3 regions of the Sphingobium yanoikuyae genome follow, and region 2 is predicted to be linked to each of the others. Evidence: riboswitches for the same ligand, from Rfam matches in the RefSeq annotation. Region 2 holds a riboswitch; each other region holds the start of a gene.
The links. Region 2 has a riboswitch for cobalamin ahead of HH800_RS17820 (TonB-dependent receptor plug domain-containing protein). Riboswitches for the same ligand answer to the same signal wherever they lie in the genome.
Positions count from the first base shown of each region.

Region 1: linked by a shared signal. The riboswitch ahead of HH800_RS00365 (TonB-dependent receptor plug domain-containing protein) and the one ahead of HH800_RS17820 (TonB-dependent receptor plug domain-containing protein) in region 2 are both predicted to bind cobalamin.
Region 3: linked by a shared signal. The riboswitch ahead of cobW (cobalamin biosynthesis protein CobW) and the one ahead of HH800_RS17820 (TonB-dependent receptor plug domain-containing protein) in region 2 are both predicted to bind cobalamin.

Region 1 is NZ_CP053021.1:60,682-70,203, forward strand. Features, by position in the region: gene HH800_RS00330 (superoxide dismutase) at 135-749, opposite strand; gene rnk (nucleoside diphosphate kinase regulator) at 1,170-1,580, shown strand; gene ispZ (septation protein IspZ) at 1,602-2,255, opposite strand; gene ftsY (signal recognition particle-docking protein FtsY) at 2,245-3,183, opposite strand; gene mtaB (tRNA (N(6)-L-threonylcarbamoyladenosine(37)-C(2))-methylthiotransferase MtaB) at 3,183-4,439, opposite strand; gene dapF (diaminopimelate epimerase) at 4,442-5,254, opposite strand; gene HH800_RS00360 (threonine ammonia-lyase) at 5,295-6,287, opposite strand; cobalamin riboswitch at 6,427-6,669, shown strand; gene HH800_RS00365 (TonB-dependent receptor plug domain-containing protein) at 6,840-8,696, shown strand; gene HH800_RS00370 (FecCD family ABC transporter permease) at 8,683-9,522, shown strand, end outside.
Region 2 is NZ_CP053021.1:3,722,783-3,732,304, forward strand. Features, by position in the region: gene HH800_RS17815 (peptidase) at 1-36, opposite strand, end outside; gene HH800_RS17820 (TonB-dependent receptor plug domain-containing protein) at 39-2,027, opposite strand; cobalamin riboswitch at 2,217-2,462, opposite strand; gene HH800_RS17825 (copper resistance protein B) at 2,525-3,400, opposite strand; gene HH800_RS17830 (copper resistance system multicopper oxidase) at 3,397-5,136, opposite strand; gene HH800_RS17835 (RNA polymerase sigma factor) at 5,143-5,718, opposite strand; gene HH800_RS17840 (periplasmic heavy metal sensor) at 5,715-6,149, opposite strand; gene HH800_RS17845 (hypothetical protein) at 6,152-6,454, opposite strand; gene HH800_RS17850 (copper resistance protein CopC) at 6,555-6,935, shown strand; gene HH800_RS17855 (glycoside hydrolase family 2 TIM barrel-domain containing protein) at 7,578-9,522, shown strand, end outside.
Region 3 is NZ_CP053021.1:4,670,760-4,680,281, forward strand. Features, by position in the region: gene HH800_RS22510 (amino acid aminotransferase) at 1-990, shown strand, start outside; gene hppD (4-hydroxyphenylpyruvate dioxygenase) at 1,001-2,041, shown strand; gene hmgA (homogentisate 1,2-dioxygenase) at 2,034-3,350, shown strand; gene fahA (fumarylacetoacetase) at 3,347-4,639, shown strand; gene maiA (maleylacetoacetate isomerase) at 4,636-5,280, shown strand; gene HH800_RS22535 (Rieske (2Fe-2S) protein) at 5,277-5,654, shown strand; cobalamin riboswitch at 5,685-5,925, shown strand; gene cobW (cobalamin biosynthesis protein CobW) at 6,102-7,154, shown strand; gene cobN (cobaltochelatase subunit CobN) at 7,154-9,522, shown strand, end outside.

The DNA of each region.
Region 1 (9,522 bases), 1.6 Mb from region 2:
TAAGAGGGGATTGGAGCGCAGGGCGGGCAAAGCGCGCAAAGCCTGTAAAAAAGAAAGACCGCCCGGCGCCTGCGCACCGGACGGTCCTTCTGTCATCGATCCTGTGGATCAGGCTCCATCGGAGCCTGTCGCGATCAGGCCGGCTGGTCGGCGCGGCTGGCGCCCTGGCCGTCGAGATTGAGGGCCGCGAAGTCCCAGTTGATCGCTTCCTTCAGCAGCTTTTCGGCATAGGCCGGGCGCAGGTTGCGATAGTCGATGTAGTAAGCATGTTCCCACACATCGAGGATCAGCAGCGGCGCATGGCCTTCATGCGCGACGGGGGTGTCGGCGTCATGATAGCTGGTCACTTCCAGCTTGCCGTCCTTCAGGATCAGCGCGGCCCAGCCGCTGGCGAAGTGGCCGACGGCCTCTGCCTTGAGCTTTTCGATCAGCGCGTCGACCGAACCGAAGGCTTCCTCGATCTTGGCGAGCAGGTCGCCGGTCGGGGCGGTCTTCACCGGCGACAGCGAGTTCCAGTAGAAGGTGTGGTTCCAGATCTGGCCGACCTGGTTGAACAGGCCGCCCTTCGACGACTTGATCAATTCGACCAGCGACTTGCCCTGCAGGCTCTCGTCGGCGGCGACCAGTTCATTGGCCTTCACGACATAGGCATTGTGATGCTTGCCGTGGTGGAAGTCGAAGGTTTCGACCGACAGGATGTCGCCAAAGGCGTCCTTGGCATAGGGAAGGTCGGGCAGAACAAAGGCCATGGCGGAACTCCTCGGGTTCGTTATGGGGCGGCCGGGCAATGGCTGGCGCGGCCGGTTGATTCTATGGTCCGGGCGGGGCGTTGACGCCTCCGTCGCTTCCCATATGCGCACCCAACGCCCAAGAAAACCAATATGTGCCTATTGCGAAACGATCGCAGAAACAGGCGGTTGGCGGGGCTTTCGGGCGGTGATGGGCGGGGCAGGGCCGGGGCGGCTTGCTTGACAGGCGGGACGGGGCCGAACATGATCGCGGCCATGCCGTTCAAGATCATCTTTGCGCGCTTCCGCCATCATGGGGGACAGCTTCTCGCGGGCCATCCGCCCCGGACCTGACAGGCGCGCTGCCGGCAGGTCCGGGGCACCCTTCTTGACGCCTTGCGCCCGAGCACTGGGCGCGCACCCCTATCAGGAAGTTTTCCCATGACTCTGCAACAGAAATGGGCGGCCGTGCCGCCGATCCATATTGTCGAATCCGAAGCCGACATGATTTCCGACCTCGCCTGGGCGGCGCGCGACCGCTTCCCCGACGTCAGTCAGTTGTTGCTGGAGGAGGTCGGCCGGGCGCAGTTATGCAGCCGGGCGGCGCTGCCGGCCGATGTCGCGGCGATGGGATCGACCATCCTCTATCGCGATGGTGCGCGTGGGGCGCCGCGCCGGGTGGAACTGGTCTATCCCAGCCATGCCGATGTGGCGCTGGGCCGGATATCGATCCTGACGCCGGTCGGCGCCGCGCTGATCGGGATGCGGGCGGGCAATGCGATATTGTGGCCGGACCGCGACGGCCATCTGCGCGACATCCTGGTGGATGCGGTGGTCCAGGCGCAGGCCTGAACCACGCAGGTCAGTGCCGTGTCAGCCCTGCGGCGGGGTGGTTTCGCCCACCTCGTCGCTGTCGAGGCCATCGTCCAGGGTCAGGCCGTGGCGCAGCAGCATCGGGATGTTGGCGCCGGCGAACACGACCGAGACGATGGTGACGCCCCAGACCTTGACCGCGAGCCAGGTGTCGAAGCTCATCGACCGGCGCATGAGTTCGTTGGCGACCGCCATGGCGACGAAGAAGAGGGCCCAGTTGCGCGACAGCTTGCGCCAGCCTTCCTCGGTCAGCCCGTCATAGGCGGCCTGGAGCAGATATTTGAGCAGCGGCTTGCCGCGTAGCAGCCCGGCGAACAGCATCAGCGCGAAGAAGGCGTAGATGATGGTCGGCTTCAGCTGGATGAAGCGCTGGTCGTGGAAATAGATGGTGAGGCCGCCGAAGAAGAGGATCAGCAGCGCCGAGAGCCACAGCATCGGCGAGACCCGGCCGAGCTTCACCTTGGAGATGATGACGGCGATGACGATCGCGGCCATGAAGGCGGCGGTGCCGAAGCTCATGGCGGTGATCGGGTTGCCCGCACCCCAGAACCAGCCCGCGCCCTTGTAGCTCAGGAAAAAGACCAGCAGCGGCCCGAAATCGAGCGCGAGGCTGAGGCTGCCGCCATGGGCGGGCTTCTTGGCGTCAGCGGGCATAGGCCGTCCCCGCGATCGCGCGTGCCATGTCGCCGGCATCGAACGGGCGCAGATCCTCGATCTTTTCGCCCACGCCGATGGCGTGGATCGGCAGGCGATATTTCTCCGCCGCCGCGACCAGCACGCCGCCGCGCGCGGTGCCGTCGAGCTTGGTCATGACCAGGCCGGTGACCTGTGCGGTTTCCTTGAAGACTTCGATCTGGTTCAACGCATTCTGTCCCGTGGTGGCATCAAGGACCAGGACAACGTCGTGCGGGGCGGCCGGGTTCAATCGGCCGAGCACGCGGCGCACCTTGGCCAGTTCGTCCATCAGTTCGGTCTTGTTCTGCAGGCGGCCGGCGGTGTCGACGATCAGCACGTCGATGCCGGTGGCCGTCGCCTGCTTGACCGCGTCGAACACGATGCCAGCCGCGTCGCCGCCTTCCTTGCCAGCGACGATGGGCACGCCGAGGCGTTCTGCCCAGACCTTCAACTGGCCGATCGCGGCCGCGCGGAACGTGTCGCCCGCCGCCAGCATCACGCCATAATCCTGTTCCAGGAAATTATTGGCGAGCTTGGCGATGGTGGTGGTCTTGCCCGATCCGTTGACGCCGATCACCAGGATCACCTGCGGGCGCGGAAAGGCTTCGATCTCCAGCGGGCGGGCGACCGGGGCCAGCACCTTCTCGATCTCCTCCGCGATGATCTCGCGCAGATATTCCTCGGTCAGTTCCTTGTTGTAGCGCCCTTCGGCCAGGCGATCACGAACCCGGCCGGCCATGGCCGGGCCGAGATCGGACATGATCAGGGCTTCCTCAATCTCGTCGAGGGTTTGGTCGTCGAGTGCGGCCTTGGTGAAAAGGCCGGTCAGATTCTCGCCGAGCTTGTCGGATGTGCGCTTGAGGCCGCCGAAGAGGCGGTCGCGCCAGCTGGTGCCGGTGTCAGTCATTATTGCGCCTCTTGCGCGATCAGCGCGCCATTCTCAAGGCCGCTGATGCGGGCCGCGACGATCGTGGAGGGGGGCTGGGGCGTGGTGAAGCGCACCGGCGCGAAATTTTCCGCATGGCCCGACAGGCCATTGCGTTCGACCAGCACCGACTGGCGGGTGCCGACCAGGCGGGCAAGCCAGGCGTCGCGCTGCGCCGCGCAGGCGTCGCGCAGCAGCGCGGCGCGCGCCTTGATGGTGGCGCGATCCAGCTGGGGCATGCGCGCGGCCGGCGTGCCGGTGCGCGGCGAATAGGGGAAGATATGGCCATGGACGATGTCGCAATCGGCTACCAGCGCCAGGCTGTTGGCGAACATGGCCTCATCCTCGGTCGGGAAGCCGGCGATGATGTCGGCGCCTATGCTGATGTCCGGGCGGGCGGCCTTCACCCGCTCGACGATCCGCACGGCATCGGCGCGGGCATGGCGGCGCTTCATGCGCTTGAGGATCATGTCGTCGCCGGCCTGTAGCGAGAGATGCAGATGCGGCATCATGCGCGGCTCATGGGCGATGAGGTCGAACAGCCGCTCGTCAATCTCGACACTGTCGATCGAGGAGAGGCGCAGCCGGGGCAGGTCCGGGACATGGCGCAGCAGCCGTTCGACAAGCTGGCCGAGCGAGGGGCTGCCCGGCAGGTCGGGGCCATAGCTGGTGACGTCGACGCCGGTCAGCACGATCTCGCCATAGCCCGCATCGACCAGCTGCTTCGCCTTGTCGATCACCGCGCCGGCGGGCACGGAGCGGCTGTTCCCCCGGCCATAGGGGATGATGCAGAAGGTGCAGCGGTGATCGCAGCCATTCTGCACCTCCAGGAAGGCGCGGGCATGTTCGGCAAAGGCGCTGGCCATGTGCGGCGCGGTGTCGCGCACGGCCATGATGTCGGAGACGTTGACCTTATCCGCTACCGGAACGAAGGCGGCGGCCTCCAGCTTCTCCCGGTTGCCGATCACGCCGTCCACTTCCGCCATGGCGGCGAAGGTCTGGGGTTCGGTCTGGGCAGCGCAGCCGGTGACCAGGATGCGGGCGTCGGGGCGGTCTCGCCTGGCGCGGCGGATCGCCTGCCGGGTCTGGCGCACGGCCTCGGCGGTCACGGCGCAGCTGTTGACGACGATCAGGTCGTCCTGTGCGCCGGCCATCTCCCGGCCAACTATCTCACGAATAGCTTCGCTTTCCGCGATGTTGAGCCGGCAGCCCAGGGTGATGATGTCGGGACCGGGCACGGTCAGAAGCGGTCCCAGTCCGCCTCGCCGTCGAACACATGGGTGGCGGGGCCGGTCATGCGGATCGTGCCGCCCGGTGCCCAGTCGATCTCCAGGTCGCCGCCCGGCAGGCTGACGGTCACTGGCCCGGCCATCAGCTTGCGGCGGATCGCCGCGACGGCGGTGGCGCAGGCGCCGGTGCCGCAGGCGCGGGTCAGGCCGGCGCCGCGTTCCCAGACGATCAGGCGCAGATGCTGCGGGCCGACGACCTGCGCGAAATTGACGTTCACGCGGGCGGGGAAGAGCGGGTCATGCTCGATCAGCGGGCCGAGGCGCTCGAAATCCACCGCGTCCAGATCCTCGACGAAGAAGATCACATGCGGGTTGCCGACATTGACGGCGGCCGGCGCGGGCAGGTCTTCCCAACTCGCGCTCATGGTCAGCGTGTCCATCGGATAAGCGAGCGGGATCGCGTCCCAGTCGAAGCGGGGCGCGCCCATGTCGACGCTGGCGCCGCCGTCCACGCCCTTGGCGTCGAGCAGCCCGGCCCTGGTCCGGATCAGCACGTCCTTGCCGACGAACAGTGGCACGCAGCGGGTGGCATTGCCGCAGGCTTCCACTTCCGAACCGTCGGAATTGAAGATCAGCATCGACACGTCGGCCTGGTCGCCGGTCTCGGCATCGCCGATGACGATCAACTGGTCACAGCCGATGCCGGCATGGCGATCGGCAATGGCGCGGGCGCGCGCTTCCGTCATCGCGACCGGCGCCTGGCGCGCGTCGATCACGACGAAATCATTGCCCAGACCATGCATCTTGGAAAAGCGGCTCATCATGGCGCCGCATTTAGTGCGGGACGGGGCAAAAGACCAGCGGTCAGGCGTTCTGGCCGCCGATGATGGCTGCATAATCCTGCGGATCGACATTGGCACCGGAGATGACGAGGGCGGTGGCGCCGTTGGTGGGCGGGGCGAGGCCGGCGAGCATGGCGGCGAGGGCGACCGCGCCGCCCGGTTCGACCACCAGCTTGAGCGTGGTGAAGGCGAAGCGCATCGCGTCGCGCACCTGATCGTCGCTGACGACGAGGCCGCCCGCGAGCAGGGTGTGGTTGATCGGGAAGGTCAGCGCGCCGGGGCTGGGCGCCAGCAGGGCGTCGCAGATGCTGCGCGCGTCGGGCGAGACGCTTTCGCGCGTGCCGCTGGCGAGCGAGCGGGCGGTATCGTCAAAGCCTGCGGGTTCGACCGCATAGACGCTGATGTCGGGGCGGGCGGCTTTGACTGCCGTCGCCGTGCCTGCGACCAGCCCGCCGCCACCGCAACAGACGAGGATTTGCGTGAGGTCGGCGCCAGCGGCCTGCGCCTGCTCCAATATTTCGAGGCCGATCGTGCCCTGGCCGGCGATGATGAAGGGATCGTCGAAGGAGGGAACCAGCGTCGCGCCGCGTTCGGTGGCAAGGGCGGTGGCGATTTCCTCACGGCTCTGGGTGAAGCGGTCATAGGGGACGACCTCAGCCCCCATCGCACGCGTGTTGGCGGTCTTGATCGCCGGGGCATCGGCCGGCATCACGATCGTGGCGGGAATGCCGAGCAGGCGGGCGGCGAAGGCGACGCCCTGGGCATGGTTGCCCGAGGACCAGGCGACGACGCCCGCCGCCCGTTCCGCCGCATCGAGGCGGGCGAGGCGGTTATAGGCGCCGCGAAACTTGAACGATCCGCTATGCTGGGCGCCCTCAAACTTCACCAGCACCCGCCGGCCGCAATGATCGTTGAGTGCGGCATTCTCGATCAGCGGGGTACGGACCGCCGCCGGCGCGATCAGCCGCGCGGCATCGGCGACGTCGGCGGCGGTGATGGCAAGCGAATCGGTCATGTGGCGTCTCCCGGTAAGTGGCCCCTGCATAGCCGCCCGCCGGCGCCGCGCAACGATCCGCCGGGGCGATCCTGGCCCGCTTGGCAGGGCTTGTGCTTTGGCTTATGGGGGCCGCGCGCCGGGGCGGTCAAAAGCCCCGGACGCGCATGATCGCGCCGGTGCCCGCAAGGGCTGAAAACGGGAATGCGGTGCGGGGGGCGCAGCCCTTCCAAATCCGCGGCTGTCCCTGCAACTGTAAGCGGTGAGCGCGATGCGCAGGGTTCCCAAGCTCTTCAAAAGGGGAGGGCCGGAACCGGCCACTGGACCGACAGGTCCGGGAAGGCTGGCGCATCGCTGCCCTGACCCGCGAGCCAGGAGACCTGCCGGCGTCTGGTCGCTCTTGCCCTGGCCCAGGGGATGGCCATGGCGCGGTGTTTCCGTCGAGCGACGCCCATGGCGGCCGGGGCCGCATCGGTGCGTGGGGTGGGGCGCTGGCGTCTTCCCGATCCTCACGCAGCGACCGCTTGTGCGGACGCCCCGGTTCCAAATCGACGGACGCCGGGGGACGATAAAATGAAGATGTTGGGGATTTCGCTGATCGCGCTGCTGGCCGCTACGCCGGCACTGGCCCAGGATCTGGCACAGGATGACGATATCGTCGTCACCGCTTCGGGCATTGCGCAGCCGCGCGACGAGGTCGGCCAGGCGATCACGGTGATCGATGCCGACACGATCAGAACGCGCCAGGCGGTCGATGTCGTCGACCTGCTCGCCACCACGCCGGGCGTCCGTTTCAGCCGCAACGGCTCCACCGGCGGCGTGACCGGCGTGTCGCTGCGCGGCGCTGAGACGACCCAGACGCTGGTGCTGATCGACGGGGTCAAGGTCAACGACCCGAGCGGCATCGGCGACGGCTATGATTTCGGCCATTTGCTGACCGGCAATATCCGCCGGATCGAAGTGCTGCGCGGCTCCAACTCGGTGGTCTATGGCAGCCAGGCGATCGGCGGCGTGGTCAATGTGATGACCGGCGCGCCCAGCGAGGGTTTCGAGGTTAACGCCTCGGCCGACTATGGCTATAGCGATACGCTGAACGCCAAGGCCGATGTGTCGGGCACGCATGGCGCGGTGTCGGGCGGCGTCGGCGTCGCCTATTTCAACACCGACGGCATCTCCTCGGTCGGCCGGTCGTTCGGCGGCGTGGAGAAGGATGGCTATGAGAATATCGCCACTAACGCCAAGCTGAAGATCGCTTTCACCGACAGCCTAAGCCTCGACCTGCGCGGCTATTATATCCATGCCGATCTCGACTATGACAGCTTCTTCGGCGCGCCGGCCGACAGCAGCGACGTCAGCAAGCTGGACCAATATGTCGGCTATGCCGGGATCAACCTGGCGCTGCTCGACGGCAAGCTGACCAACCGCGCTGCCGTCACCTGGCTGCGCAACGATCGCGACTATTATTTCGTGCGCGGCACCGACCCGGACTATGGCTATTCGGGCACCAACCTGCGCTTCGAATATGAGGGCGTCTATGCCCCGGTCGACCAGGCCAAGCTGATCTTCGGCTATGAGCATGAGCGGCCGGACTATGATTATTTCGGCTTTGGCAGCACCGACAGCGCAAAGGCGAATATCGACAGCGTCTATGCGCTGGCGGTGATGAAGCCGCTCACCGGCCTCGCCGTCACCGGCGGGTTGCGCCATGACGATCATAGCCAGTTCGGCGGCGCGACCACCTTTGGCGCCAACGCCAATTACACGCCGAACGCCGGCGCGACCAATATCCGCCTCTCCTATGGCGAGGGGTTCAAGGCGCCGTCCCTCTATCAACTCTACGACACCTATAGCGGCAACAGCGCGCTGCGGCCGGAGCGGTCGAAAAGCTATGATATCGGCTTCGACCAGAGCCTGGACGGGGACCGGGCCGTGCTGTCGCTGACCGCCTTCCGGCGCGATACCCGCAACCAGATCAATTATGACTATGCGACCTACACCTATGGCAATCTCGACCGGACCCGCGCCAAGGGCGTGGAAGCGACGCTGACGCTGAAGCCGGTCGAGGCCCTGACGGTGGCGGCCTCCTACTCCTATGTCGATGCGCGCGATCGGTCGGGCGGGGCCACCGACGGCAATCGCCTGCCGCGCCGCGCCGCCAATGCGGTCAGTGTGTCGGCCGATTATCTCTGGGCCTTCGGCCTGTCGACCGGCGCGACGCTGACCATGGTCGGCGACAGCTATGACGACACGGCCAACACCCGCCGGCTCGACGGCTATGCGCTGGCCGGGCTGCGCGCGTCCTTCCCCGTGGGCGACCATCTGGAAGTCTATGGCCGGATCGACAATCTGTTCGATGCGGATTACGCCACGGCCTATGGCTATGGCACCTATGGCCGGTCGGCCTATGGCGGCGTGCGTGTCCGCTTCTAAGGGGCGGCGGCATCCCCTGTTGCTGCCGGGGCTGATCGCCCTGCTGCTCGTCGCGGCTATCTCGTCGGTCGCGCTGGGATCGGTGACGATCGCGCCGGCCCGCATCCTGGCGGTGCTGGCCGGCGGCGGCGACATGGTGGCGCGGGCGATCATCATCGACCTGCGCCTGCCGCGCATGGCGATCGGCCTGCTGGTCGGCGCCATGCTGGGCCTGTCGGGCGCGGCATTGCAGGGCTATTTGCGCAATCCGCTGGCCGAACCCGCCGTGCTGGGCGTGTCCAATGCGGCGGCGCTGGGCGCGGTGATCGCGCTTTATTTCGGCCTGTCCGAACTGCACCCGATGGCGTTGCCGCTGCTGGCGATCGTCACCGCGCTGGCGGCGATCGGCGCGCTGTTTCTGCTGGCGGGACCATCGGAAAGCCCGTTGACGCTGATCCTGGCAGGGATCGCGGTCGCGACGCTGGCGGGGGCGGGGATCAGCCTGGCGCTCAACCTGTCGCCCAATCCCTTTGCCGCGATGGAGATCATGAGCTGGCTGATGGGCAGCCTGGAAAATCGCAGCATCGACCATCTGTTGCTGGCGCTGCCCTGCATCGCGGTCGGCGCGGCGCTGCTGCTCTATGACGGGCGCGCGCTCGACGCGCTGACCTTGGGCGAGGATGGCGCGCGGGCGCTGGGCGTCGACCTGTCGCGGGCGCGGCTGCGGCTGATGGCGGGGGTGGCGATCGGTGTCGGCGGCGCGGTGGCGGTGACCGGATCGATCGGTTTCGTCGGTCTGATCGTGCCGCATCTGGTGCGGCCGCTGACCGATCGGTCGCCCTCCGCG
Region 2 (9,522 bases):
CAGCCAGCGATGCAGCAGCAGGACCGGCCGCAACATGGTCAGAAGCTCAGGCCATAGCTGACCCGCAGCGTGCGCGGCACGCCCCGGTAGAAATAGAGGAAGCGGCTGTTGCTGCCGTCCAATACGCCCGCATCGCTGACCGCCGAGCGGTAGCCGGTCGTGGCATAATCCCGGTCGAACAGATTTTCGACATTGATGCCGAACCGGTTGCGCCGCGCCTGGTCCAGCCACAGATGGGCGCCCGCATCGACCACGGCATAATTGCCATAGTTCATCCGGCCAAAGCCCGATGCGGTCGACCAGACATCGCCCACCCAATTGGCCGACAGATTGGCGCCGAAGCGGCCGGTCTGCGGCGCATAGACGATCGCGGCGCGGCCATATTGTTCCGGGTTGCGATCGCGCTGCACCGAACTGCCCTGATTGCGAACACGCGAATATGTGTAGCTGGCAGACAGACCCCAACCGCCGCTCAGGTCGGCGTTCAGCTCCAGCTCGGCACCCCTGGCCCGCACCTTGTCGCGAACGTTGATATAGGTGCCGTCGGGAAAGGCCGGATCATCATAGGTCGTGTCGATCAGGTCGGTGATGCGCCGGTTGAAATAGGTCGCTTTCCACCGGATCGCTCCGCCGGCCAGCGCGCCGCCCAGCGCGGCGTTGAGGTTCAGGCTCTCCTCGGGCTTCAGGTTCGGGTTGCCGACCTCGCAACAGGGATCATTGCCATAAAGCTGCGAGGCGTCGGGCAGCACGAAGGAGGTGCCGCCATTGGCCTCCACGAACAGCGCGTCGCTGACATCATAGCGGCCCGACACGTTCCAGATCGTCTTTTCCGATCCCTTCGCCTTGTTGTAGCGCAGGCCCGCGGCGATCCGCGCCTTGCTCGACAATTCGTCATTGGTGCGCAGCTGGAAGATGCCGGCATGGACCTGTTCATCGGTCGGCGCGATCAGCAGGACGTCGTCGCGGCCGTTGAAGCTCTGGAAATCATAGCCGATCAGCGTGTCGATGCCGCGCAGCATGTTGAGCTGCACCACCGCGCTGCCGCCATAATCCTGATAGCCCCAGAAGGTGCCGGCCGGATAGATGACCTGCGGCGGGCCGGCGGGCACGGGGTTTCGGATCTGGACATAGGCGGTCTTCCAGTCGTGGAAATAGCCCTTGAGGAAGAATTGCACCCCATCCTCGCCGGTATAGTCGAGCCGCAGGCTGGCCACTTCCTCATTGCGGTCGTTGCGGCTTTCCTTGGTCCGCGTCGCGCTGATATTGTCGAGATCGGCCTTGGTATGCTGGTAGAGGGCGTTCAGGCGCAGGTCCGACGCGATATCATATTGATATTTGATGCCCGCCGACCAGAGATCATAGCCGCGCGCGCGATCGGTCGCGCTGGGCTGCATCACGTCATAGGGACGATAGCCGTCCGACTGGCTGCGATTGGCCCAGACCACGAAGCGATGCTGGCCGATCGCGCCGCGAACATAGCCGTCCAGGCTGGTCCCGGCAAAGCTGTCGAGGCTGGCATTGACCTGGCCGCCCAGATCGTCGCTGAAATCGCGGGTGACGACATTGATCACGCCGGCCGCGGCCTGGGTGCCGTAGAACAGGCTTTCGCCCCCTTTCAGCACCTCGATCCGCTCGATCATGCTGGCGGCCATGGTGTCGTTGGGCGACGTGCCGCCATAGAGGCGGTTGTTGAGGCGGATGCCGTCCATCGTCCACAGCACATCCTTGGTGCGCGAACCCTGCAGCGCGATGTCGACATAGCTGAACGGCCCGGACTGCGACCGGATGAACAGGCCCGGCACCGCTTCGAGCGCGCGGGCGGTGTCGATCGCGGCGGCATCGCGGATCTGCGTGTCGGTGACGATCTCGATGGCATGGCCATAGCGCGACAGCTGCTGCGGCAGCGTCTCTTCCAGGCTGGTGCCGGTGACGACGATGCTGTCGCCTTCCCCTTCGTCGGCCAGAGCCGGCGATGCGATGGCAAGCGAAAGGGCCAGCGCGGCCCGTGAAACGATATTGGACTTCATTTATTCCCCCATCCGGCGCCGCGTTCGACGGGCGGGGGCAACCTTCACGAGCGGCACGCGCGCGAACGTCCGACACACGCGCCGGCCGGGCGCCCAAGGGCAACCGACGCGCGTCGTCGCAGCGGCCCCAGCCGCTCGTTCGTCGCTCAGACGGAAGTTACCGTGCCGCGGCCATCCCCTGGACCAAGGCAAGAGCGACCAGACGCCGGCAGGTCTCCTGGCTCACGGGTCATCGCTTGATGCACGGCCTTCCCAGGCCTCGCAGGATTTAGCGTCCGGCCCAGTGGCTGGCGGATCGGTCATTCTGCCGTCCGCACATGTACATCGCGCTCACCGCTTACAGTTGCAGGGACAGCTGCGGATTTGGACAGTCACCCGTCCGCACCGCATTCCCTATTAAGCCCCTTTCGGGACACCGGCGCGATCATGATCCCATGCCGTGCGGCGCGGGATCGGCGGGATCGATAATCGAATATCGGGCGGGCTGCAAGCGCCTCTCAGAACCAGGCGCGCAGGCCGATCACCAGGCTGGTGGCCGACGGCTTATCGCCGGCGGCACGGGCATAATCGGCCGTATCGCCCAGCTTGCGTTCCCAATTGACGCCGACATAGGGCGCAAATTCGCGGGCGATCTCGTAGCGCAGCCGCAGCCCCAGCTCGATATCGGACGGGCCGGCGCCGATCCCCAGTTCGGGCACGGCCTGCGCCGCCAGATTGAACTCGGCAGCGGGCTGCAGGATCAGCCGCTGGGTGATGCGCTGGTCATAGCTCGCCTCCAGCCGCAGATGGGCGTCGCCCCTGGTCGACAGGAAGGCTTCGGCCCCGACCTCGAACCAGTAAGGCGCCAGGCCGTCGATGCCGATCACCGCATAGCTGCGGTCCGGCCCTTCGCCGAAATCCTGCCGCACGCCCGCCTGCAGGTTGAACCAGGGGTCGATCGCCCGGCTGTAGAGCGCCTGCACCTCGGCCCGTTCGAGCGATCCGCCGACCGTCCCCTCACCCTCGCTCTTGACCGCGAAGCGGTTGATGTCGCCGCCGATCCAGCCTTCGCCCTCCCAGGCATAGCCATCAGCGCCCTTGCCGGCGCGATATTCCAGCCGATCGAGCATCCATTGCGAATAGGTCATGCCGCCCCCTTCCGCGATCATCGCCGCGCGGGCGCGGGCCATGGCAGCGGGGTCATAGAGCGCGTCGGCGGCATGATCGGTCGGCACTGTCGGCGGCGTGCCTTGCGGGATGGCGGCGTCGGCAGCCGGCATCTCATGACCCATTGCCCCATGATCCATCTGGCTATGGTCCATCTGGCTATGGTCCATCGTCTGGGCCTGCACCGGCGCGGCGGCGGCGAGCATCAGAAGCGCGACCCTCCTCATGCCGCGTCCTCCCCATGGCGGACCGTCACGACCCGCATCATCCCGGCATGCATGTGCATCAGCATATGGCAGTGGAACGCCCAGTCACCCAGCGCATCGGCGGTAAGGTCGAAGCTGACCTTGCCGCCCGGCAGCACATTCACCGTATGCTTGCGCGGATTATGCGCCGCCTCGCCGGTCACCAGTTCGAAGAAATGGCCGTGCAGATGGATGGGATGCGGCATCATCGTGTCGTTGATCAGGGTCACGCGCACCCGTTCCATATGGCGGAAGGCGATCGGCTCCGCCCCTTCCGACAGCTTCACCCCGTCGAACGACCACATGTATCGTTCCATGTTCGCGGTCAGATGAATGTCGAGCGACCGGGTCGGGGTGCGCAGGTCCGTGTTCGGCGTCAGCGACCGCAGATCGGCATAGGTCAGCACCCGATGGTCGACATCCTCCAGCCCCGTCGGCCGGTCAGCGGTGCGATCGGCCGGCATCGGCGACAGGGTGGCGACGCCCGGCCCCATTTTCACGCCCGGCGCGACCGACTTGTCGCGCATCTTCATGCTATGCCCGCTCATGGCGTCATTGGCCGGCTGGCTGAGGTCGATCACGCCGCCATGGCCCATATCCATGCCGCCCATGTCCATGCCCATGTCCTTCATGCCCAGCAGCGGCCGGGCGCGCCGGGCCGGCACGGGGGCGACCATGCCGACCTGCGGCGCCAGCGTGGCGCGGACCAGGCCCGACCGGTCGATCGCCTCGGCAATCAGGGCATAGGGCTTCGCCTCGCCGGGCTGGACGATCACATCATAGGTTTCGGCAATGCCGATCTGGAACTCGTCGGTCTCGACCGGCTGGACATCCTGCCCGTCGCACTGGACGACGGTCATCGGCAGGCCGGGCAGGCGAACATTGAAATTGGTCATCGCCGACGCGTTGATGATGCGCAGCCGCACCCTCTCGCCCGGCGCGAACAGGCCGGTCCAGTTTTCGGCCGTGCCCATGCCGTTCACCAGATAGCTGTAGGTGGCGCCGGTGACGTCGGAAATATCGGTCGGGTCCATGCGCATCGCGCCCCAGTCGATGCGGTCCTTGAGCCCCTGATCCTTCCCCGCCAGCAGCCCGGCCAGCGTCTGGCGCTGCATGTTGTAATAGCCGCCCATCTGCTTCAGCCTTTGCAGCAGCCTGTGCGGATGAACCGGGCTCCAGTCGGCGAGCAGGATCACATGCTCCCGGTCATAGGCCACCGGATCGACGCCGGCGGGATCGATGATGATCGGCCCGTAAAGGCCCATCGCCTCCTGCATGCCCGAATGGCTGTGATACCAGTAGGTGCCTGCCTGCCGCACCGGAAAGCGATAGGTGAAGGTCTCGCCGAGCATGATGCCGGGGAAGCTGATGCCCGGCACGCCGTCCATCTGGAAGGGCAGGATCAGCCCATGCCAGTGGATCGAGCTATCCTCCTTCAACCGGTTGGTGACGGCGATGTTGACACTCTGCCCCTCGCGCAGGCGGATGAGCGGCGCCGGCGTGCCGCCATTGACGCTGATCGCATGGGCCGATCGGCCGCCGGTCGCAAAATGCCCATCGCCGATGCTGAGCGCGATCGTCTCGCCCGACAGCGCGCCCTGCGCCGCGCCATGCGTGCCGGTGGCCGCCCAGCCGGGCAAGGCCTGTGCCAGTGCAAGCGCCGCGCCGCCCCGGATCAGGCTGCGGCGGTCGAGAGGAAGGGAAGGCAGATCGGTCATACGGGCTTATACGCGCGCGCCGTCGCTTTCCCTCAACATCTCCTGCAATTGCCGGCGGGCACGGTAAAGGCGGGTTTCCACCGCCTTTTCGCTCACCCCCAATATCTGCGCGACCTCGGCCTGGCTCATGCCCTCGATCCCGCGCAGCAAAACCACCTCGCGCAGCGCCACCGGCAATGCCGCCACCGCTGCCTCGATCCGGGCAACGCCAGCGCGGGACTGGGCCGCCTGCTCGGGATCGGGCCCCGCGTCGGCGACATGGGCGGCGTCCTCGATCGGCCGGGCGAAGCTGAAGAAGCGACGGACGGCACGGCGGCGCGCCCAGTCATGGCATTTGTTGATCGTGATCCGCGCGATCCAGCCGCGAAAGGGCCGGCGCCCATCATAGCGGGCGAGCGAGGTAAAGGCGGCGATGAAGCTTTCCTGCACGATGTCCATTGCCGCATCCGCATCGCCGACATGGCCACGCGCCAGCCGATAGACGGCATCGCGGTGCCGCCGCATCAGCGCGCCATAGGCGGCCTGCCGCCCGGCCAGCGCCTGCGCCGCCAGCGTGGCATCATCAGGATCGTCGGCTATCACCCGACAGGCTGGGTCAGCGCCTTGACCACCGCCGCGTCGAACAGCGCGGCCTGATCGGGGCGCAGCACGCCGCGCATCGCGAAGATGTGCTTCAATGTTTCCTTCTGCAATTCCCCCATCGCCTGGTGCGACCGGTCGACCGCCTGGGCGACGCGCGGCCCATAGCCATGTTCGGCGGCGATCGCGGCGGCCAGCCGCTGATTGTCGGCGCGCATTTCCGCGTCGAGCGCGGCCTTGCGCTGCGCGAAGGCGGCTTCCAGATCGGCGATGCGCTGCTTCTGGCCGGCATCCAGGGTCAGCCGATCGTGGAGCAGGGCATGAACCTCATTCTCCACCGGCGGCGCGGGTGCGAGCCAGGTGCGCGCAACCAGCACGGCGGCCAGCGCCGCGGCAAAGGCGACCAGCGCCACCAGCCAATAGCGTTTGCCCATCCTTATCGCTCCAGCAGGCGGAAGGGCGCATAGTCGGACATGCCGATCAGCAGCGGGCCGGGCGCGGCCTGCGCCGGCTGCGCGGGCACGGCGCTGCCGATCCAGCCGATGCCGATCGCCATCACGCCGGCCAGCATCAGGCTGCGCCGCGCGACGCTGCGTTCGCGGCGGCGATCCAGCCCCTGCATCACCGCCTCCTCCAGCCCGTCGAAGCGCGCCGCCGCCGGCGCGTCGCGCAGCCCGGCCAGCATGTCATCCAGATCGTCCATCGTTCCGTCCTTCATGTCCTGCCTGACGATACGCATCCGGCCGACCCATCCCTCGAACAAAATAGCGCGGCGCGTGAGGGATGCGACAGGACAATGCGTATTCCCCTGCAAGACGCGCATTTTTCCGGAGACATCCATGCCCCGCCTGCCCCTGATCGCCGCAGCCTTTGCCCTCACCGCCCTGCCCGGCGCCGCCTTCGCCAGGCCGCAGCTCGTTGCGGCCAGTCCCGCCGCCAATGCCAGCGTCGCCAAGCCGACCCGGCTGACCCTGGGCTTTTCCGAGGCGCTCCAGGCCGATCATAGCAGCATCACGCTCACCATGACCGGCATGCCGGGCATGGCCGATCATCCGCCGATGCCGATCAAGGGCTTCACCACCGCCGTGGCCGCCGATGGCAAGGGCCTGGTCATCACCCTGCCCCGCGCCCTGCCGACCGGCAGCTATGATCTTCAATGGACAGTGATGGGCAACGATCATCAGCCGGTCAGCGGCACATATAGCTTCAAGGTGCGCTGAGGAGGACAAGTACCCGGCTCAACCAGCCCCTTCAGGTCCGAAATGGGTGGAAACAAGACATAGCCCCTCCCTTCCAGGGAGGGGTTGGGGTGGGTTGCGAGCGCAGCGAGCTTCTGCCCTATCGACCGTAGACCGCCGCTACGCGGCGCACCCACCCCCGGCCCCTCCCTGGAAGGGAGGGGAGTAGGAAACGTCAGCTTCTGGTCGCTTCCGGTCACCCGCTTTCCTACTCGGCCCTTCTCTGATCTATCCTGTGGGATGGCCCCGCCCCCTCCATGCCTCCCGGCGTTCACGCGCATCAGCGGTGCAAATCTGTCGCTTCGCTGTCGCCCGACTGTCGCTTCGGCGACGCGTCGGGATGACCCGCATCATGACCCAACCGACGCGTCGCCGTCGCGTGGCAGGCGCGGCATGGGGGCGTTTGCGGTGCATTTCGTCCGAATCCGCGCACGACACTGTGAACTTCGTAGGAGATTTGACTGTCGCGTCGCCGCCGCCCCCGCAGGAGCCGCAAAGCCGCTTGGCATCGGCCCGCCACTCCTGTAGCCATATACCCACATAGGGCGCCATAGCGCCACATAGTGGACATATTCTGGAGAGGGGGCCGATATGGCGACGGGACGGAACGCACGGATGCGCAGGATGATCGGGCGGAGTGCCGCCGGCCTGGCGCTGGCGCTATTGATCGCCCTGCCCGCCCCCACCTTTGCCCAGCCGACCGGCGCGCAGAATTTCGATGCGGGCTGGCGCTTCCATCAGGGCGATGTCGCGACCGCCGAGCAGCCCGGCTTTGCCGATGCAAGCTGGCAGCCGGTCGACCTGCCGCATGACTGGGCGATCGCCGGACCGTTCGACGAACATGCGCCCGCGACCGGATCGGGCGGATTCCTGCCCACCGGCGTCGCCTGGTATCGCAAGCATTTCACCCTGCCGCCCGCCAGCGCCGGCCAGCGCGTCTTCGTCGAATTCGACGGGGTGATGGAACGGTCGGGCGTGTGGATCAACGGCCAGCATGTCGGCCATCGGCCGAGCGGCTATGCCAGCTTCCGCTACGAGGTCACCCAGCATCTGAAACCCGCCGGGCAGGAGAATGTGCTGGCGGTACGCGCCGACACCTCCGCCCAGCCCGCCTCGCGCTGGTATGCGGGCGGCGGCATCTATCGCCATGTCCGCATCCTCACCCTGGGCGACGTCCATGCCGAAACATGGGGCAGCACGGTGCGGGTAGCAAAGCTGGACGCGAAAAGCGCGGACCTTGCCATCGGCAGCAGCGTGATGAACCAGGGCAGCGCCCCGGTCGAGGCGCGGCTGGAGGCGGTGATCGAGGGGCCGGACGGCCGCAGCCTCGCGACCTTCACCGGCCAGAGCATCAGCCTGCCCGCCGGGCGCGCGACCCAGATGGATGTCAGCGGCACCCTGGCCGATCCGCGCCGCTGGGACATTGGCGACCCGGCGATGCATCAGGCGCTGCTGCGCGTCCGCGCGACCGACGGGCGGCTGCTCTATGAGGAACGCGTCCCCTTCGGCATTCGTGATGCCAGATTCGAGGCGGCGAGCGGTTTCTGGCTGAATGGCCGCAACATCAAGCTGAAGGGCGTGGCGATCCATGCCGATGGCGGGCCGTTCGGCATGGCGGTGCCGCTCGCCGTCTATGAACGCCGGCTCAAGGGGCTGATGGCGCTGGGCGTCAATGCGGTGCGCACCGCCCATCATCCCTTCTCGCCCGAATTTCTCGACCTGTGCGACCGGCTTGGCCTGATCGTCATGAACGAGGGCTTCGACATGTGGACGGTGGCGAAGAATCCGCAGGATTATCATCTCTATTTCACCGACTGGTCGTCGATCGACGCGCGCGATTTCGTGCGGCGCGATCGCAACCATCCCAGCATCGTCATCTGGTCGATCGGCAACGAGATTCACGATACGCCCTATCCGCTGGTGGCGCAGTCGATCATCACCCGGTTGCAGGACATCTTCCATGCCGAGGATCCGACCCGGCCGATGACGATGGCGCTGTTCCGCCCCAACACCACCCATGATTATGACAATGGCACCGCCGACCTGCTGGACGTGGTGGGCCAGAATTATCGCGAGAATGAACTGGCCAAGGCGCATGCCGACAAGCCCAGCCGCAAGATCATCGGCACGGAGAACAGCAAGAACCGGTCAAGCTGGCTCGTGGTGCGGGACGACCCGGCCTATGCCGGCATGTTCCTGTGGACCGGCGTCGACTATCTGGGCGAGGCGGACCGGGCCGGCTGGCCGGCGATCAGCAACCCGTCCGGTCTGGTCGACCGGGTCGACGGGGTGAAGCCGATCGGCTGGGAACGGGCGAGCTGGTGGTCGGAAAAACCGGTCGTGAAGCTGGCCCGGCGCGTGACCGAAGTGATCGACATCAGCGAGATGCCGACCATGGTCGGCATCGCCCTGCCCCAGCCCAAGGGGCCGGGCGCGCTGGCCGACTGGTCGCCCGACAATCGCGCCGCGCACAAGGAAAAGGTCGAGGTCTATAGCAATAGCGACGCGGTCGAGCTGTTCCTCAACGGCCGGTCGCTGGGGCGCAAGCCGCGCAACGCGGACGACAGCG
Region 3 (9,522 bases), 950 kb from region 2:
GGCAGCAAATCCTATCTCGGGCCGGAGGGTGACACGGGCTTTGTCGAACTGCTCGCCGCCATCGTCTTTGGGCCGCTCGCCGGGTCCGACCGGATCGCCGGGGTGCAGACGCCCGGCGGCACCGGCGCGCTGCGGCTGGGCGCCGACCTGATCGCCCGCGCCCGCCCCGGCGCCACCGTGTGGATCGGCGATCCGACCTGGCCCAATCATGCGCCGATCTTTCGCGAGGCCGGGCTGACGCTGGCGTCGCACCGTTTTCTGGATGGCGCCGGCGCGGTCGATTTCGATGCAATGCTGACCGATCTGGTCGCCGCGCAGGCCGGCGACGTGCTGCTGCTCCATGGCTGCTGCCATAATCCGACCGGCGTCGATTTCAGCGCCGACCAGTGGGCGGCGATCGCCGATCTGTGCGCGGCGCGCGGCCTGATCCCGTTCATCGACCTGGCCTATCAGGGGCTGGGCGACGGGCTGGAGGCGGACGCCGCTGCCACGCACCAGATGCTGGCCGCTGTGCCCGATGCGCTGGTCGCCTATAGCTGCGACAAGAATTTCGGCCTCTATCGCGAGCGGGTGGGCGCGCTGTGGGTGAAGGGGGCGAATGCCACGCTGACTGCGCTCGCCTTTTCCAACATCGTCGCGCTGGCGCGCGGCATCTGGTCGATGCCGCCCGATCATGGCGCGGCGATCGTGCGCACCATCCTGGAACGGCCGGCGATGCGCGCCGAATGGATGAGCGAGCTGGACCAGATGCGCACCCGCATCAATGCGCTGCGCGCTGCGCTGGCGGCGGCCCATCCGCAGCTTGCCGCCATTGCCGGCCAGCGCGGCATGTTCGCGATGCTACCGGTAACCCCTGCCGCCGTTGCCGCGATGCGCGCCGACCATGGCATCTACATGGCCGGCAATGGCCGCATCAACATCGCCGGGCTGCGGCTCGACACCATCCCCGCCTTCGTCGCCGGCCTTTCGCCGCATCTGCCTTCTGCCTGAGGAACCCGTTATGACCAACGATCCCGCCAACCCGCTGGGCCTCAACGGCTTCGAATTCGTCGAATTCACCTCGCCCGAGCCCGAGAAGATGGCCGCCCAGTTCGAGCAGTTGGGCTTCACCGCGACCCACCGGCACCCGACCAAGAATATCACCCGCTACAAGCAGGGGCGGATCAACCTGATGCTCAATCGCGACGATGCCGGGCGCGTCGCTGCGTTCCGTGGCGAACATGGCCCCTCGGCCAGCGCCATGGCCTTTCGCGTCGCCGATCCCGATGCGGCGCTGCGCTGGGCGCTCGACCATGGCGGCAAGCCGACCGACGAGAATGACACGGTGATCCAGGGGATTGGCGGCTCCTATCTCTATTTCATGCCCGATGGCGGCGATCCCTATGCCGACTGGGCGGAATATCCCGGCTGGCGGGAAGCCGAAGCGCGCAACAATGTCGGGCTCGACCTGCTCGACCATCTGACCCACAATGTGAAGCGCGGCCAGATGCGGGTGTGGAGCGAATTCTATCGCACCCTCTTCGGCTTCGAGGAACAGAAATATTTCGATATCAAGGGCAAGGCGACCGGCCTGTTCAGCCAGGCGATGATCGCCCCGGACAAGGCGATCCGCATTCCCCTGAACGAGAGCCAGGACGACAAGAGCCAGATCGAGGAGTTCATCCGCGACTATAATGGCGAGGGCATCCAGCATATCGCGCTCACCACCGCCAATATCTATGACACGGTCGAGCGGCTGCGCGCGCGCGGGGTGCGGCTGCAGGACACGATCGAGACCTATTATGAGCTGGTCGACCAGCGCGTGCCGGGCCATGGCGAGGATCTGGAACGACTGAAGCGCAACCGCATTCTGATCGACGGCAATGTCGGCGAGGAGGGCATCTTGCTGCAGATCTTTACCGAGACGATGTTCGGCCCGATCTTCTTCGAGATCATCCAGCGCAAGGGCAATGAAGGCTTTGGCAATGGCAATTTCCAGGCGCTCTATGAATCGATCGAGCTGGACCAGATCCGTCGCGGCGTGATCACCGTCGATGAGTGATGCGCCGCCCCGGATGATGAGCGGCTTCGGCAATCATTTTTCGACCGAGGCGGTGGCCGGCGCGCTGCCGGTGGGGCGCAATTCGCCCCAGCGCCTGCCCTATGGCCTTTATGCCGAGCAGTTGTCCGGGACCGCCTTCACAGCGCCACGGTCGGAGAACAGGCGTAGCTGGCTCTATCGCATGCGACCGGCGGCATCGCATCCGCCCTCCGCGCCCTATGATGCTGCAGCCTTGCTGCGCAGCGCGCCGTTCGACGAGGTGCCGCCATCGCCCAACCGGCTGCGCTGGAATCCGTTGCCGCTGCCTGCGGATGATGTCGATTTCATCGACGGCCTCACCAGCTATGCCGGCAATGGCGATGTCGCGGCGGGCCAGGGTTGCGCCGTGCATCTCTATGCCGCGACGGCCTCTATGGTCGACCGTGCCTTCGTCTGCGCCGATGGCGAGATGCTGATCGTGCCGCAGCAGGGCGCGTTGCGCATCGTCACGGAGCTGGGCGTGATCGACGTCGCGCCGTTGCAGATCGCGCTGATCCCGCGCGGCGTCCGCTTCCGGGTCGAGCTGACCAAGGGCGCGGCGCGCGGCTATGTCTGCGAAAATTACGGCGCGCCCTTTCGCCTGCCCGATCTCGGCCCGATCGGCGCCAACGGCCTGGCCAACCCGCGCGATTTCGAGGCGCCGGTCGCGGCATTCGAGGATGTCGAGCGCCCTTATGCGCTGGTGCAGAAGTTCATGGGCCGCCTGTGGATAACCATGCTGGATCACAGCCCGTTCGATGTCGTCGCCTGGCACGGCAACCTGGCGCCGCTGCGCTATGACCTGACCCGTTTCAACACGATCAACACGGTCAGTTTCGACCATCCCGACCCGTCGATCTTCACGGTGCTGACTTCGCCGAGCGAGACGCCGGGCACCGCCAATATCGACTTTGTCATCTTCCCGCCGCGCTGGATGGTGGCGGAAGACACATTCCGGCCGCCCTGGTTCCACCGCAATGTGATGAGCGAGCTGATGGGCCTGATCCATGGCGAATATGATGCCAAGGCGGGTGGCTTCGCGCCCGGCGGCGCGTCGCTGCACAATGGCATGGCCGGCCACGGCCCCGACCGCGCCAGCTATGACAAGGCGATCGCCGCCGACCTGACGCCCCAGCGCATCGCCGACACCATGGCCTTCATGTTCGAAAGCCGGATGGTGCTGCGCCCGACGCGCTGGGCGATGGAAAGCCCGCTGCTGCAACCCGATTATGATGAATGCTGGTCCGGCTTTCGCAAGGCCCAGATTCCCCCGATGAACGAGACCCCATGAGCTATTGGCAAACCGACGAAACCCATGATCCCGCCCGCACCAGCTGGGTTGCGAGCGCGCAGGATCATGGCGACTTCCCGATCCAGAATCTGCCCTATGGCCTGTTCTCGTCCGCAGGAGCTTCGCCGCGCGCCGGTGCCGCTATCGGCGACGCGATATTGGACCTAGCTGCCTGTGTCGGCGCCGGGCTGATCGATTGCGCGCCGCTGCTGGAAGGCCAGCTCAATGGGCTGATGGCGCTGCCGGTGGCGGTGCGGGTCGCCCTGCGCCGCCGGATCAGCATTTTACTGTCGAACCCGGCCCATCGCCCGGCGGTCGAGCCGCTGCTGCATCGGGCCGCGGACTGCATGCTGCACCTGCCGGCGCGGATCGGCGACTACAGCGACTTCTATGTCGGCATCCATCACGCCAACAATATCGGCCGCCAGTTCCGGCCCGACAATCCGCTGCTGCCCAATTATAAATATGTGCCGATCGGCTATCATGGCCGGGCGTCCTCGATCCGCCCGTCGGGCGATCCGCTGGTCCGTCCGCGCGGCCAGCGCAAGCCGCCCGAAGCCGATGTGCCGGTGGTCGGCCCGACCGCCCGGCTCGACTATGAGCTGGAACTGGGTGTGTGGATCGGCGCCGGCAATGATCTGGGTAGCCCGATCCCCATCAGCGAGGCGGCCGATCATGTCGCCGGCTTCTGCCTGCTCAACGACTGGTCGGCGCGCGATTTTCAGGCGTGGGAATATCAGCCGCTCGGGCCCTTCCTCGCCAAGAATTTCCATTCGACCATTTCGCCCTGGGTAGTGACGCCCGAGGCGCTGGCACCGTTCCGCATCGCCCAGCCGCCCCGGCCGCAGGGCGATCCCGCGCCGCTGCCTTACCTCAGTGATGCCGACGACCAGGCCCATGGCGCGCTGGCGCTGACCTTGGAAGTCTATCTCTCCACCCAGGCGATGCGCGACGCGGGCCAGCCACCGATGCGGCTGAGCCAGGGGCCGGCGAGCAACATGTACTGGACCGTCAGCCAGATCGTCACCCATCATGCGTCCAATGGCTGCAACCTGATGCCCGGCGACTTGCTGGGCAGCGGCACCATCTCCGCCCCTACGCGCGAGGGCTATGGCAGCCTGATGGAGATCAGCAGCGGCGGGCGCGAGCCGATCAGTCTGCCATCGGGCGAGACGCGCTGCTTCCTGGAGGATGGCGACGAGGTGACATTGCGCGCCACCGCGTCGGCCCCCGGCTATGTGTCGATCGGCTTTGGCGAATGCCGCGCGATGATCGTGCCGGCGCGATGAGCGACCTCACCCTCCATGGCTATTGGCGATCGAGCGCGAGCTATCGCGTGCGGATCGCGCTGGCCTCGAAGGGCGTCGACTATGCACAGGTCACTCATGACCTGCGCAGCGGTGCGCAGCGCGCGCCCAACTATCGGGCGCTGGCGCCGCAGGGGCTGGTGCCCGCGCTGGTCGATGGCGACAGCGTGCTGACGCAGAGCGGCGCGATACTGGAATGGATCGAGGCCCGCTGGCCGCAGCCGCCCTTGCTGCCCGCCGATCCCGGCGATGCCGCGATCGTCCGTGCCATGGCCGGCATCATTGCCTGCGACATTCATCCACTCGGCAATCTGCGCGTGTTGCAGGCGCTGCGGCAGGATTTTGGTGCCAGCGAGGATCAGGTCCGCGCCTGGATCGCGCGCTGGACCGGCGAGGGGCTGGCCGCGCTCGAAACACTGGTCGCCCTTCACGGCGGCACCCATGCCTTTGGCGACAGCCCGAGTTTCGCCGACTGCCATATCGTGCCCCAGCTCTACAATGCCCGGCGCTTCGGCGTCGACCTGACGCCCTTTCCGCGGCTGTGCGCCGTGGACGCGGCGGCATGCGCGCTCCCCGCCTTTGCCGCCGCGCACCCCGATCGCCAGCCCGACGCCGACATATGAGTGACACTGACACGCGCCTGTTCGCGACGCCGGCGGGCGTGCGCCTTTGCCCGATCGAGCAGTTCGCCGACGGCAAGGCGCGCAATTTCGTGCTGCAGATGCGGGCCGGCCGCTTCCATGGCTTTGCCGTGCGCACCGGCGATCAGGTCGCCGGCTTTGTGGACCAATGCCCCCATGCCGGCCTGCCGCTGGCGCAGCAGCTGGACGATTATCTGACCCCGGATGGCAGTCATATCCGATGCAGCTGGCACGGCGCCATTTTCCGCCGCGACGATGGCGTCTGCGTCGGTGGGCCCTGCGTCGGCCAGCGTCTTAGGCCCTGGCCGCTCGCCATCGCCGATGGCTGGATTGTCACCGCTGCCCAAAGCGACTAGGAACCGGCCCAGGGACGGCGCTTCGCATCGTCCCGACATGATCGCGCCGGTGCCCCCACGGGGGCTTAAAATGGGAAGGCGGTGCGGATGCCATGGCATCCAAGTCCGCAGCTGTCCCTGCAACTGTGAGCGGCGAGCGTGATGAACAGCGCCCTCCCCAGCCGGGAGGGCAGCCACTGGGCCGGACGCTAAATCCTGCGAGGCCTGGGAAGGCCGTTCCTCCCGCTATGACCCGCAAGCCAGGAGACCTGCCGGCGTTTTGGTCGCTCTTGCTTTGGTCCAGGGGATGGCCGGGGCACGGTGTTCCGTCTGAGCGACAGGTTGGCGGCTGGAGCCGCGCGGTCACGCATCTGCGGGCGAACAAGCGCCCGTCCGCGATGCCGGCCGGCCGTGCGTGCGCGCCCGGTTCGCTCCCGCCCCGGTTGCTCCGGCGCGCGAGTATTTGTCATGGCCAACACTGCATCTGCCAAGATTCCGACCACCGTCATCACCGGCTTCCTGGGCGCGGGCAAGACCACGCTGATCCGCCATCTGCTGGAAAATGCGAAGGGGCGCCGCCTCGCCCTCATCATCAACGAATTTGGCGATGTCGGCGTCGACGGCGAACTGGTGAAGGGCTGCAACGATGCTGCCTGCCCCGAAGAGGATATCGTCGAACTGGCCAATGGCTGCATCTGCTGCACCGTGGCCGACGATTTCCTGCCGACCATGACCGCCCTGCTCGACCGGCCGAGTCCGCCCGACCATATCATCATCGAAACCTCGGGGCTGGCCCTGCCCAAGCCGCTGGTCAAGGCCTTCCAATGGCCCGACATCCGCACCCGCGCCACGGTGGACGGCGTCGTCGCGCTGATCGACGCCGATGCGGTCGCTGCCGGCCGCTTCGCCACCGACGAGGCGGCGCTGGCCGCGGCGCGCGCCGCCGACCCCAATCTGGACCATGACAGCCCACTGGAGGAATTGTTCGAGGATCAGCTCGCCTGCGCCGACATGGTGGTGCTGAACAAGAGCGACCTGGTCGATGCCGACACGCTGGCGGCGGTCGAGGCGCAGGTTGATGCCGAAACGCGGCCCGGCGTGAAGATCGTCCGCGCTGCCCATGGCGCGGTCGACATCGGTGCGCTGCTGGGCATCGTCGCCGCGGCCGAGGATGATCTCGACGCCCGCCCCTCGCACCATGAGGCGGAGGGCGAGGATCATGACCATGATGATTTCGACAGCTTCGTCGTCAGCGGCGATGCGGTTGCCGATCCCGACACGCTGGTGCAGGCGCTGTCCGCGCTGATCGCCACCCACGACGTGCTGCGCGTCAAGGGCATGGTCGCGGTCGCGGGCAAGCCGATGCGCCTCGTCGTGCAGGCGGTCGGCCCGCGCATCCAGCATTTCTTCGACCGCCCCTGGCAACCGCAAGAAGCGCGTCGTACCCAGCTGGTGGTGATCGGCCAGAAGGGGCTGGACCGCGCCGCGATCGAGGCCGACATCCAGGCCGTGCTCGGCTGATGCATCTTCTGTCCGCCACGCCGGGAACGATCAGCGACGGCGAGGAGGCGATCGACCTCGATCAGCCGCCCGGCGAGATCGTCATCCTGACCGTGGCGGACAGCGACCTGGCCTGTTTCGCCGCTGCTGCCGCGCGCCTGCCCGATGATGCGCCGAGCGTGCGGCTGGCCAATCTGCTGCAGCTCAAGCATCCCTATTCGGTCGATCTCTATGTCGAGAAGGTGATCGCCAAGGCGCGCTTCGTCTGCGTCATCCTGCTCGGCGGCAAGAGCTACTGGCCCTATGGCGTGGACGAGATTGCGCAGGTCGCGCGCGAGCGGGGCATCGCCTTCGCCGCGATCGCCGACGGGCGGGAGGGCGACCCGGCGCTGGATCTGGCCTCCACCGTGCCCGCGGCGATGCGCGAACAGTTGCGTGACTATCTGCGTCAGGGCGGCACCGCCAATGCGCTCTCCTTCCTGCGCTGCGCCGCGCGGCTGATCGGCGCGGATGCGGGCGAGCCAGACCATCCGCTGCCGATCGCCGACGCGGGCCTCTATCTGCCCGGCCATGACCGGCCCGGCGTGGCCGAACTGCGCGCGACATGGACCGAGGGGCGGCCGGTGGCGCTGCTGATCTTCTATCGCGCGCTGGTGGTCGCCGGCACGCTGAGCGCGGTCGATGCGATGGTCGCAGCGCTTGGCGCGCGCGGCTTCAATGTCGCCGCCGTCCATGTCCGCGCGCTGCGCGAACCGTTCGTGCGCGACTGGCTCGGCGGGCTGCTGGCCGGCATCGCGCCCGACATTATCGTCAATGCGACCAGCTTTGCCGCCTCCTCTTCGTCCGAGCCGCGCGTGCCGGGCATCTTGGAACAGGCCGACTGCCCGATCCTGCAGACCGCCTTTGCCGGGGTCGAGGAAGGCAGCTGGCGCGGGTCGGCCCGTGGCCTTGGCCCGCGCGACCTGGCGATGAATGTCGCCCTGCCCGAAGTGGACGGCCGCCTCTTCACCCGCGCCGTCGCCTTCAAGGCCGCCGAGCGGTTCGATGAACGCACCCAGTGCGGCATCGTCGTGCCGCGCGTGGCACCCGACCGGGTCGCCTTCGTCGCCGATCTGGCGCGCAACTGGGCAGCGCTGCGCCGCACGCCGCCTGCCGAGCGCCGGATCGCATTGGTGCTGGCCAATTATCCCAATCGCGACGGGCGGATCGGCAATGGCGTCGGCCTCGACACGCCGGCCAGCGCCGCCGCCATCCTGTGCCGGCTGGGCGACGCCGGCTATGCGATCGGCGACGCGCCGCGCGAGGGCGCTGCGCTGATGCGGCTGATGACCGGCGGCGTCACCAATGACCGGGCGTCGATCGATCGGCTGGGCGAGGTCAGCCTGTCGCTCGATATCTATCGCGCTGCCTTGGCCGCTCTGCCCGACAGCGCGCGTGACGCCATGGTCGATCGCTGGGGGGCGCCGGAGGCCGATCCCTTCGTGCGGGACGGCGCCTTTCGCCTTGCGGTCCATCGTTTCGGCCATGTCGCGATCGCGGTGCAGCCGGCGCGCGGCTATAATATCGATCCCAAGAGCAGCTATCATGACCCGGCGCTGCCGCCGCCCCACGCCTATCTCGCTTTCCATGTCTGGCTGGCGCAGGATTTCGGTGCGCAGGCGCTGGTCCATGTCGGCAAGCATGGCAATCTGGAATGGCTGCCGGGCAAGGCGGTGTCGCTTTCGGCCGATTGCTTCCCCGAAATTTGCACCGGGCCGGTGCCGCAACTCTATCCCTTCATCGTCAACGATCCGGGCGAGGGGACGCAGGCCAAGCGCCGCATCGGCGCCGTCATCCTCGACCATCTGACCCCGCCGTTGACCCGCGCGGAAAGCTATGGGCCGCTCAAGCAGCTCGAAGCGCTGGTGGACGAATATTATCTCGCCGCCGGCATGGACCCGCGCCGGCTCGACCGGCTGCGCCGCGATATCATCGACCTCGCCCGCAGCCAGGGGCTGGACAAGGATGCGGGCGCCGCCGGCGACGATGACGACGCGCTCGCCGCGATCGACAATTATCTGTGTGAGCTGAAGGAATTGCAGATCCGCGACGGGCTGCATGTCTTCACCGCTTCGCCGCAGGGGCGGCTGCGGCGCGACCTGCTGATCGCGCTGGCGCGCACGCCGCGCGGCCTGGATCATCCGGGGCAGGCGTCGTTGCTGCGCGCGTTGGCCGATGATCTGGGCCTGGGCTTCGATCCCCTCGATTGCGTGCTGGGCGCGCCGTGGCAGGGGCCGCGCCCAGCGGTGCTGGTGGACTTATCCACAGACCCTTGGCGCACCCATGGCGACATGGTCGAGCGGCTGGAACTGCTGGCGGCGGCGCTGGTCGATGGCGCGGCGCCGGTCGG